2 regions of the Mesorhizobium sp. M1169 genome follow, and region 1 is predicted to be linked to the other one. Evidence: riboswitches for the same ligand, from Rfam matches in the RefSeq annotation. Region 1 holds a riboswitch; the other holds the start of a gene.

What was found. A riboswitch is a leader RNA that binds a small molecule or an ion and turns the genes downstream of it on or off. The one in region 1 is predicted to bind thiamine pyrophosphate.
Region 2: it holds a riboswitch for thiamine pyrophosphate, as region 1 does, so the genes downstream of both, thiC (phosphomethylpyrimidine synthase ThiC) here and thiB (thiamine ABC transporter substrate binding subunit) in region 1, are expected to answer to the same signal.

The regions. Positions count from the first base shown of each region.
Region 1 is NZ_JAMYME010000004.1:249,839-254,878, reverse strand. It holds gene thiP (thiamine/thiamine pyrophosphate ABC transporter permease) at 1-1,232, opposite strand, end outside; gene thiB (thiamine ABC transporter substrate binding subunit) at 1,721-2,734, opposite strand; TPP riboswitch at 2,778-2,892, opposite strand; gene NKH41_RS06425 (thiamine diphosphokinase) at 3,020-3,664, shown strand; gene NKH41_RS06420 (ABC-F family ATP-binding cassette domain-containing protein) at 3,680-5,040, shown strand, end outside.
Region 2 is NZ_JAMYME010000035.1:14,595-19,634, reverse strand. It holds gene NKH41_RS26080 (Fic family protein) at 1-1,264, shown strand, start outside; TPP riboswitch at 1,446-1,562, shown strand; gene thiC (phosphomethylpyrimidine synthase ThiC) at 1,666-3,501, shown strand; gene thiO (glycine oxidase ThiO) at 3,498-4,499, shown strand; gene thiS (sulfur carrier protein ThiS) at 4,468-4,665, shown strand; gene NKH41_RS26060 (thiazole synthase) at 4,667-5,040, shown strand, end outside.

The DNA.
Region 1 (5,040 bases):
ACAGGGGCGATCGCAAAGACATCGCCGACGGTGCGCAAGAACAAGAACCAGCCGGCACCGATGACGATGGGCGGCACCACCAGGACGAACCCCGCACCGGTGTCGGCCAGGTGTTCGAGCAGCGTCCTCCTGCCGCTCCGCCGGGTGAGCGCCAGCGCCCGGCGCGCCATCACCAGCGACAGCGACAACGCCACAGAGAGCAGCGCCGATAGGAGGGAGAGCACGGCACTGGTCGCCGTCGCTTGCCGCACCGCGCTCTCGCCGGCCAGGCGGCCGAGATCGGCGCCAAGCCCGGCTGCCAGCGTGGCCGCCATCGGCCCGGCGACAAACAGCAGTGCGAGCCCGATCGCCAGCGCGTTCAGCACGGTCTCGGCCGCACCGGCTGAAAAATACCGGCGCGGCGCCACCGGCAGATTGGCGTCGCCGGTCATATTGGCGCCAAGCCGCGTCAGTGCCAGCACGACGACGAAGGTCAGGGCAATCTGCAGGAGGGTCAGCGTCACCGCCCGCGCCGGGTCGAAGTCGAAACGCAGCGCCTGGTAGATGGCAACCTCGAGCGTCGTCGCGCGCGGCCCGCCGCCGAGCGTAAGCACGATGGTGAAGGAGGTGATGCACAGCATGAAAACGAGCCCGGCAACGCCCGGCAAGGCCGCACGCAGCGGCGGCCATTCGATCAGCCGGAAGGCCGGCGCAGCACCCATGCCAAGCTGGCTCGCCAGCCGCCATTGGTTAGCCGGCACGGTCTGCAACGCCTCCAGGAACAGCCGCGTCGCCAGCGGCAGGTTGAAGAAGACATGGGCAACGAGTATGCCCGACAGGCCATAGATGCCGGGCCAGCTCTGGCCGCCTAGCGCGCCCAGCGTGCCGGCAAAATAGCCGGCGCGGCCATAGAGCGCCAAGACACCGAGTGCGGCAACAATGGCCGGCAGCGCCAGTGGCACGGCGAAAAGCTGGAGGATGAAGCCTCGCCCGAAAAAACGCGGATGCCGCGACAGGGCGCGCGCGACGAACAGCGCCGGTGCAACGGAGAGCAGGGTCGACAGCAGAGCCTGCCAGAGCGTGAAACGGACGACGCGCAAGAGATAGGAATCGAAAGCGGAGGCGGCGCCGGACAGGTCGCGTGTGGCTTCGACGACGAGCCCGGCGAATGCACCGCCGATCAGCAGCGCGATGGCGGCGAGCGCGACGATGCCGGCAGTGACGCGGGGATCGGCCGGATGACGCGTACGCATGTCGTGCTACCCGACACTACGACAGGCGTTGATCGAAGGAAATACCTGGCAAAGGCCGAGCCCACCCCTCTCTGGCCTGCCGGCCATCTCCCCCTCAAGGGGGGAGATTGCGCACTCAGCCGCCTTCGCCAATCTCACAAGTGGCAGGACGAGGAGAGGCGACAAAGCTGCCGATCTCCCCCTTGAGGGCAGGGCTATCGCATTTGGATTCTTACGAAGTTGGACCCCCACCCTAACCCTCCCCACAAGGGGGAGGGAACGCTGCCGCATGCCCTTACTTCCCCTTTTGGCGCCGAAAGGCAGACAATTTGCCGAGGTCAGTGCCAACGGAAGTCTCCCTCCCCCTTGTGGGGAGGGGTTAGGGGTGGGGGTACGTCGTAGAGCGAAAGCCTCGGCGTTCCATCTGCGATAGCCGTGCCCTTGAGGGGGAGATGGCCGGCAGGCCAGAGGGGGGTGGCTTGGCGCAAACATGCGACGAGGCTTGAGCCCTACTTGCTCATCGCCGCAAGCCACTCATCGACCCAGGCCTTGCGGTTGGCCGCGACGTCTTCCGGGCTGAACAGCAGGGTCTTGGTCGGCTTGACCAGCTTGTCGAACGCCGGGTTGAGCGGCTTGTCGGTTTTGCCGGCCGGGAACATCCAGTTGGTTTCGGGAATGACATCCTGGAATTTCGGTCCGGTCATGAAGGCAATGAACTTTTCCGCCAGCGGGTTCTTCGCGCCCTTGGTGGTGATCCCCGCAACCTCGATCTGCAGATATTCGCCCTCCTCGAAGGACGCCGCCTGGTAGCGCTCGGTGTTTTCGGCGACCATGTGGTAGGCCGGCGAGGTCGTGTAGGACAGCACCATCGGCGCCTCGCCCTTGGTGAACAGGCCGTAGGCCTCGCTCCAGCCCGGCGTTACCGTCAGCACCTTCGCCTTGAGTTTGGCCCAGGCTTCCGGCGCCTTGTCGCCATAGACCGACTTGACCCACAGCAGCAGGCCAAGGCCCGGCGTCGAGGTGCGCGGATCCTGGATGACGATCTTCTCTCCGGCATCGCCCTCGACCAATTCCCTGAGGCTCTTCGGCGGGCTCTTCAGTTTTTCGGTGTCGTAGACGACGGCGAAATAGCCATAGTCGAACGGCACGAAAATATCGTCGCTCCAGCCGCCCGGTACATTGACGCCCGAGACGGCGCCGTGCGGCGAAAACAGGCCGGTTGCCTTGGCGTCGGCGGTTAAGTTGGTATCGAGGCCAAGTACGATATCGGCCTTGGTCGCGGCGCCTTCCAGCTTCACACGGTTGAGCAGCGCCACGCCGTCGGCGACCGAGACGAATTCGACGACGCAACTGCATTCGGCCTCGAAGGCCTTCTTCACTGCCGGTCCCGGACCCCAATCGGCGGTGAAGCTTTCATAGGTATAGACCGTCAGTCTATCCTGTGCCGATGCCTGCCCTGGCAGGGCGAGCGCGGATGCCGCAAGCAGGACAATTGAGACAAGAGAGTGGAAAAAACTGCGCATCGGCGCCTCCTTCGTTCGCGTTGAAAGGAATTGAGGCGTCGGGCTGTCCGAAACGTCTAATCCCTCCGCCGGTACAAACCGGATCAGGTTCAGCGGGTTGGCAGTCTTGCCTCTCAGCCGGTCCGCGAAGATCGCGTCCGGCACCCCGTTAGAGCGTTGCGACACATAGGCCCGGCCGAAGTGCTGCGCAAGCGGAAGTTTGCCGGACATCCAAAGCCCAGCCTTCCGTTTCGTCTGCCGTTTCATCTTCCGTTTCCGGGGCAGGGCTGGTAAGGGCCACGAGATATGAGCACATTCACCATCCTGCTTGGCGGCGATCTCATCCGCACGCCGCTGCTCGACCGCCAGGTCGAAGGCTCGCGCGTCATCGCCGCCGACGCCGGCATCGGCCATGCCCGTATGCTGGGCCTGAGGCCGGAACTCTGGGTCGGCGATTTCGATTCCGTGCCTGCCGAGTTGCCGGAGGATCTGGCCGCCGTGCCACGGCAGGTGTTTCCTGCCGAAAAAGACAAGACCGACGGTGAACTCGCTATCGCCGCCGCGCTCGAACGCGGTGCGACCAGCCTTGTGCTCGCAGGCGCCTTCGGCGGCAAACGTACCGACCACATCTTCCTGCATCTGGCGCTGAGCGTCCGGCTGGCGGAAGGCGGGACGAAAGTGCTTTTGACCAGTGGCGTACAGGAAGGCATTCCCTTGCTGCCGGGAAAGACTGGCTTCGACTATGCCGACGGCACGCTGTTTTCGGTGCTCGGCTTCTCCGATCTCGCCGGCCTGAGCGTCACCGGCGCCAAATGGCCGCTCGACCATGTCGAGGTTGCGTTCGGCTCGTCGCTGACCATTTCCAACGAGGTCAATGGCCGGCTCGAAATCGCGCTGGCCAGCGGCCGCGCGCTGCTGCTCGCGCATCCCTACCCTCTTCCGGAAAGCTGAGCCCAGAAAGCTGATATGGCGCCGCCACTTCTCAATCTCGACGGGATAAAGCTGACCTTTGGCGGCACGCCGTTGCTCGACGGTGCCGCCTTGACGGCCTCGGCTGGCGACAAGATTGCCCTGGTCGGCCGCAACGGCTCTGGCAAGTCGACGCTCCTCAAGATCGCCGCCGGGCTGATCGAACCGCAGGATGGCGAAGTCTTCCGCCAGCCCTCGGCAACCGTGCGCTACTTGCCGCAAATGCCCGACATGGACGGTTTTGCGACCGTCCGCGCCTATGTCGAGGCGGGGCTCGGGCCTGCCGACGATCCCTACCGCGCCACCTATCTGATGGGGCATCTCGGCCTGACCGGCGAGGAACGGCCGAACGACCTCTCCGGCGGCGAGGCGCGGCGCGCCGCCCTCGCCCGCGTCATGGCGCCGGAGCCCGACATTCTCCTCCTCGATGAGCCGACCAATCATCTTGACCTTTCGGTCATCGAATGGCTGGAGGAGGAGCTTGCCCGCACCTCCTCGGCACTGGTCGTCATCTCGCATGACCGCCGTTTTCTCGAGCGCGTGTCACGCGCCACAATCTGGCTCGACCGCGGCCAGACCCGCCGTCTCGACAAGGGCTTTGGCTATTTCGAGGAATGGCGCGACACGGTGCTGGAGGAGGAAGAGCGCGAGCAGCACAAGCTCGGTCGCCAGATCGTGCGCGAGGAGCACTGGCTGCGCTATGGCGTGACAGCGCGGCGCAAGCGCAACATGCGCCGGCTCGGTGAGTTGCAGACCATGCGCCAGCGCTTTCGTGGTCATCGCGGCGCCGAGGGTGCGGCGACGATGACAGCCAGCGACGCCGCCGAATCCGGCAAGCTGGTGATCGAAGCCAAGAACATCGAGAAGACCTTTGGCGATCTGACCGTGGTCAAGGGATTCTCGACCCGAATCCAGCGCGGCGATCGCGTCGGTCTGGTCGGGCCGAACGGCGCCGGCAAGACGACGCTGTTGAAGATGCTGACCGGCGAATTGAAGCCGGACGCGGGCACGGTGCGGCTCGGCACAAATCTGGAGATCGCCACGCTCGACCAGAAGCGCGAAGCCGTCGACCCGCAGGAGACATTGGCGCAGTATCTCACCGACGGGCGCGGCGAGAACCTCGTCATCAATGGCGAGCAGCGCCACGTCGTCTCTTACATGAAAGACTTCCTGTTCAAGCCGGAACAGGCGCGCACGCCGGTGCGCGAGCTTTCGGGCGGCGAGCGGGCGCGGCTGATCCTCGCCCGCGTTTTGGCGCGGCCGGCAAACCTGCTTGTGCTCGACGAGCCGACCAACGACCTCGACATGGAGACGCTGGAGCTGCTGCAGGAATTGGTCGCCGGCTTTGCCGGCACGGT
Region 2 (5,040 bases), on a different contig from region 1:
GCGGCTGTTCCAAGTGACCGGTCCCGCGCCGATCGAGGCGCTGGTCCGTGAAAGCCCGACCGGCAGTTATGCCCGCCGCATCTGGTTTTTATATGAATGGCTGAGGGACGCGCGTATCGATCTGCCGGACGCGGAGGCCGGACGATACATTCCGGTTGTCGATCCCGAGCTGCAGTGGCCCGGACCCGACAAGACCGCTTCGCGCTATCGCGTAAGGGACAATCTCCCCGGCACGCGTGAGTTCTGCCCTCTGGTGTTCCGCACCAAGATTCTCGAAAAATTCATCGGCCTTGAACTACCGCGGCGCGCGGAGGCAATCGTAGCGGACGTGCCGCGCGACCTCCTTGCTCGGACCGCCGCCTTTCTTTTGCTCAAAGACTCGCGATCAAGCTATGCGATCGAGGGCGAGCACCCGCCGCAAGATCGCATCCAGCGCTGGGGCCGCGCCATCGGCGAAGCCGGCCGCTGGCCGATCGATCGCGATGAGCTGCTGCGTCTGCAAAGAATTGTACTTGGTGACGCTCGTTTCGTAAGACTTGGCTTCCGAAAAGAAGGAGGTTTCGTCGGTGAGCATGATCGAGACAACGGTACGCCCTTGCCCCATCACATCAGCGCTCGGCCCGAGGACCTGCCGCGGCTAATCGATGGAATGGCGGCGTTCGATCAGGGCCCCGCGCAAAAGCTTGATGCAGTCGTAGCCGCCGCAATCCTCGCCTTCGGCTTTGTCTATATTCACCCGTTCGAGGACGGAAACGGCCGCATTCACCGCTACCTAATCCACCACGTCCTTGCCATGCGCGGCTTCAATCCGCCGGGAGTGGTCTTTCCCGTCTCGGCCGCGATCCTGGACCAGATCAACGAGTACAGGGGCGTGCTCGAGAGCTATTCGCAGCGCCTTCTGCCGTTGGTGGAATGGGAACCGACGCCGCAATTCAACGTCCGGGTGCTGAATGACACCGGTGATTTCTACCGGTTCTTCGATGCAACCCCGCACGCCGAATTCCTCTATGCTTGCGTTCAGCGGACGATCGAACGGGACCTTCCCGAGGAAACCGCATTTCTGCAGCGCTACGATCAGTTCCGGCAGCAGGTGGACGCCTTTATCGACATGCCCGAGCGGTTGACCGATCTGCTCTTCCGTTTTCTTCACCAGAATGATGGCCATCTATCGAACCGCGCGCGCGAGAAGGAATTCGCCGCGCTGACCAGTGACGAGGCAGGAAGAATCGAGGCGATCTACGCGCAAACCTTTGGTGCCCATTGAAGGTGTGATCATCAGGATCGATTTTTAGTCCGACGCTTTGCGATTCCCTTGTCCTTGCCTTCATCTCCGACGCTTGACTTGTCGCCGAGACATGCACGATTTTTCCGCACGGTCTGACCGGCCGCCGATCAGCCGCGGCCAGAACGCGCTTGACAAACCGGAGCCGTCCCGTCCAACCTCACGCATTCACCAGGGGAGTCCCGGCAAGGGGCTGAGATACTGCTGGCTTTCGCGGCGCAGTGACCCGTTGAACCTGATCCAGTTCATACTGGCGTAGGGACGGTGCAAGCGCTTTGCGGGAGTTCACGCCCGAGGTCCTGTTTCGGCAGGTCGACAGAAGCGTCTTTTCATCCTTCCGGCACAGAACTGGGTCTCCAATGCACGAGCAAAGGAGCCTCAAGATGAATGCCCTCACCCCCGCCGTGTCGACGGGACCGCTGCCTGCCTCACGCAAAATCCACAAGCCCGGTGCCATCCACCCGCAGATCAGGGTGCCGATGCGCGAAATCTCCGTCCATCCGACGGCAGGCGAGCCGCCGGTGACCGCTTACGATCCGTCCGGCCCCTATACCGACCCGACTGTCGAAACCAGCATCGAAAACGGCCTTGCACGGCTTCGCCATGAATGCGTCACCGCGCGCGGCGATGTCGAAGCCTATGACGGCCGCCACGTCCGGCCAGAAGACAATGGGTTTGCGGCGGGCGAGCGCCTAACACCGGAATTTCCAGTCCGCAACCGGCCACTCCGGGCTCAGACCGGCAAGGCGGTGACACAGCTTGCTTATGCGCGCGCTGGCATCATCACGCCCGAAATGGAGTTCGTCGCCATCCGCGAGAACCTTGGTCGCGAGATCCTGCACGGCAAGCTTGAGCGCGACGGCGAGGCCTTCGGCGCGGCGATCCCCGACTTCGTCACGCCTGAATTCGTCCGCCACGAGGTGGCGCGCGGACGCGCGATCATTCCCGCCAACATCAATCATCCCGAGAGCGAACCGATGATCATCGGCCGCAATTTCCTGGTCAAGATCAACGCCAATATCGGTAACTCCGCCGTCACATCGTCGATGGCTGAAGAGGTCGAAAAGATGGTGTGGGCGATCCGCTGGGGCGCCGACACGGTGATGGATCTGTCGACCGGCCGCAACATCCACAACATCCGCGAATGGATCGTCCGCAACTCGCCGGTGCCGATCGGCACGGTGCCGCTCTACCAGGCGCTCGAGAAAGTCGGCGGCATTGCCGAGGATCTTACCTGGGAGGTTTACCGCGACACGCTGATCGAACAGGCCGAACAGGGCGTCGACTATTTCACCATCCACGCCGGCGTGCGGCTGCATTACATCCCGCTGACCGTTAACCGGGTCACGGGTATCGTCTCGCGCGGCGGCTCGATCATGGCAAAATGGTGCCTGCACCATCACCGGGAAAGCTTCCTCTACGAGCACTTTGCGGAGATCTGCGACATCTGCCGCGCTTATGACGTCTCCTTCTCGCTCGGCGACGGCCTTCGTCCCGGCTCGATTGCCGATGCCAACGACGCGGCGCAATTCGCCGAGCTGGAAACGCTCGGCGAGCTGACGCAGATCGCCTGGGCGAAAGATTGCCAGGTGATGATCGAGGGGCCCGGCCACGTGCCGATGCACAAGATCAAGGCGAACATGGACAAGCAGCTCGCCGTCTGTGGCGAGGCGCCGTTCTATACGCTTGGACCGCTGACGACCGACATCGCGCCGGGCTACGACCACATCACTTCCGGCATCGGCGCGGCGATGATCGGCTGGTTCGGAACGGCCATGCTCTGCTACGTCACGCCCAAGGAGCATCTCGGCCTTCCCGACCGCGATGACGTCAAGACCGGCGTGATCACCTACAAGATCGCAGCGCACGCGGCCGACCTGGCGAAGGGCCACCCGGCGGCGAAAGTCAGGGATGACGCCCTTTCCCGCGCGCGCTTCGAGTTCCGCTGGGAGGACCAGTTCAACCTGTCGCTCGACCCCGAAACCGCACGGTCCTTCCACGACCAGACCTTGCCCAAGGAGGCGCACAAGCTGGCGCATTTCTGCTCGATGTGCGGACCGAAATTCTGCTCGATGCGTATCTCTCACGACATCCGCGCCGAGGCACAGAAAGAGGGCATGGCGGCGATGGCGGCGAAATACCGCGAGGGCGGCGATCTCTACGTGCCAGCGGACGAGACCGGCGCACCGCTCACGCCTCAGCCAGGTAAGCCGTCATGAAGGTGCTGATAAAGGGGGCCGGCGTCGCCGGCCTCACCGTCGCCTTCGAACTCGCCGCCCGCGGCGCGACGGTCACGGTCGCCGAGATCCGGCATGGCCTTGGAGGCAATGCGTCGTGGTTCGCCGGCGGCATGCTGGCGCCATGGTGCGAGCGTGAAAGCGCCGAGCAGCCGGTGCTGGACCTTGGACGTGACGCTGCCGACTGGTGGGATGCGGTGCTGCCGGGTCAGGTGACACGGGGCGGAACACTTGTCGTGGCCGCCCCGCGCGATGCCGGCGAGCTCGACCGCCTCGCCAGCCGCACGTCGGGCCATCGGCGTGTCGACGAAGACGAAATTGCGCTCCTGGAGCCCGACTTAGCCGGCCGCTTTCGCCGCGGATTGCTCTTTCCCGATGAGGGCCATCTCGATCCGCGCCAGGCGATGGCAGCACTTCATGACAAGCTCGCAGCCATGGGTGTCAAATTCCACTTCGGCACCGACGCCCGGCATGTTTCCGGTTTCGATCGTCAGATCGATTGCACGGGAATGGCAGCCGCCGATGACAGGCTTCGCGGCGTTCGCGGCGAAATGCTGATCCTAAACACGCCAGACTTCTCGCTGTCGCGCCCGGTCCGGTTGCTGCATCCGCGCTTTCCGCTCTATGCGGTACCGCGTGCCGACGCCCAGTTCATGATCGGTGCGACGATGATTGAAAGCCGGTCCGCCAGACCGGTCACGGCGCGCTCCATGATGGAGCTTCTGGGTACCGCCTATGCCCTCCATCCGGCCTTTGGCGAGGCCGAGATCGTTGAAACCGGTGTCGGCGTCCGTCCAGCCTTTCCCGACAATCTGCCGCGCGTCGAAATGAGCGGAGACACCGTCGCGATCAACGGGCTCTATCGCCATGGCTTTCTTCTCGCCCCTGCCATGGCGCGCCTGGCGGGCGAAATTGTCTTCAATCACGACAAACCCGTGGAGCTTGCTCATGAAACTGATGGTCAACGGCAAAGTGCATGAGGTTGCCGCCACCACGCTGGCCGAGCTGCTTGCCGCGCTTGACTATGAGGGCGATTGGCTCGCGACCGCCGTCAACAACGACCTCGTGCACAAAGCCAGCCGGGCGGAATTCCAATTGAACGACGGCGACCGGATCGAAATCCTCTCGCCCATGCAGGGAGGCTAGCATGTTCGATCTTCTCGGGACGACGCTTCCCTCCCGCCTGCTTCTCGGCACCGCTCAATATCCTTCGCCGGCCATCCTTGCCGATGCAGTCAGGGCATCGGGCACCTCGGTGGTGACCGTCTCGTTGCGCCGTGAAATGGCAGGCGGCAGGGCTGGCGAAAAATTCTGGTCGTTGATCCGGTCGCTTGGTGTCAGAATCCTGCCCAACACTGCTGGCTGCCACTCCGTCAAGGAAGCGGTCACGACCGCACAAATGGCGCGCGAAGTCTTCGGCACGCCCTGGATCAAGCTCGAAGTGATCGGCAATCACGACACGCTGCAGCCGGACGTGTTCGGTCTGCTCGAAGCCGCCCGCATCCTGTGCGAGGACGGTTT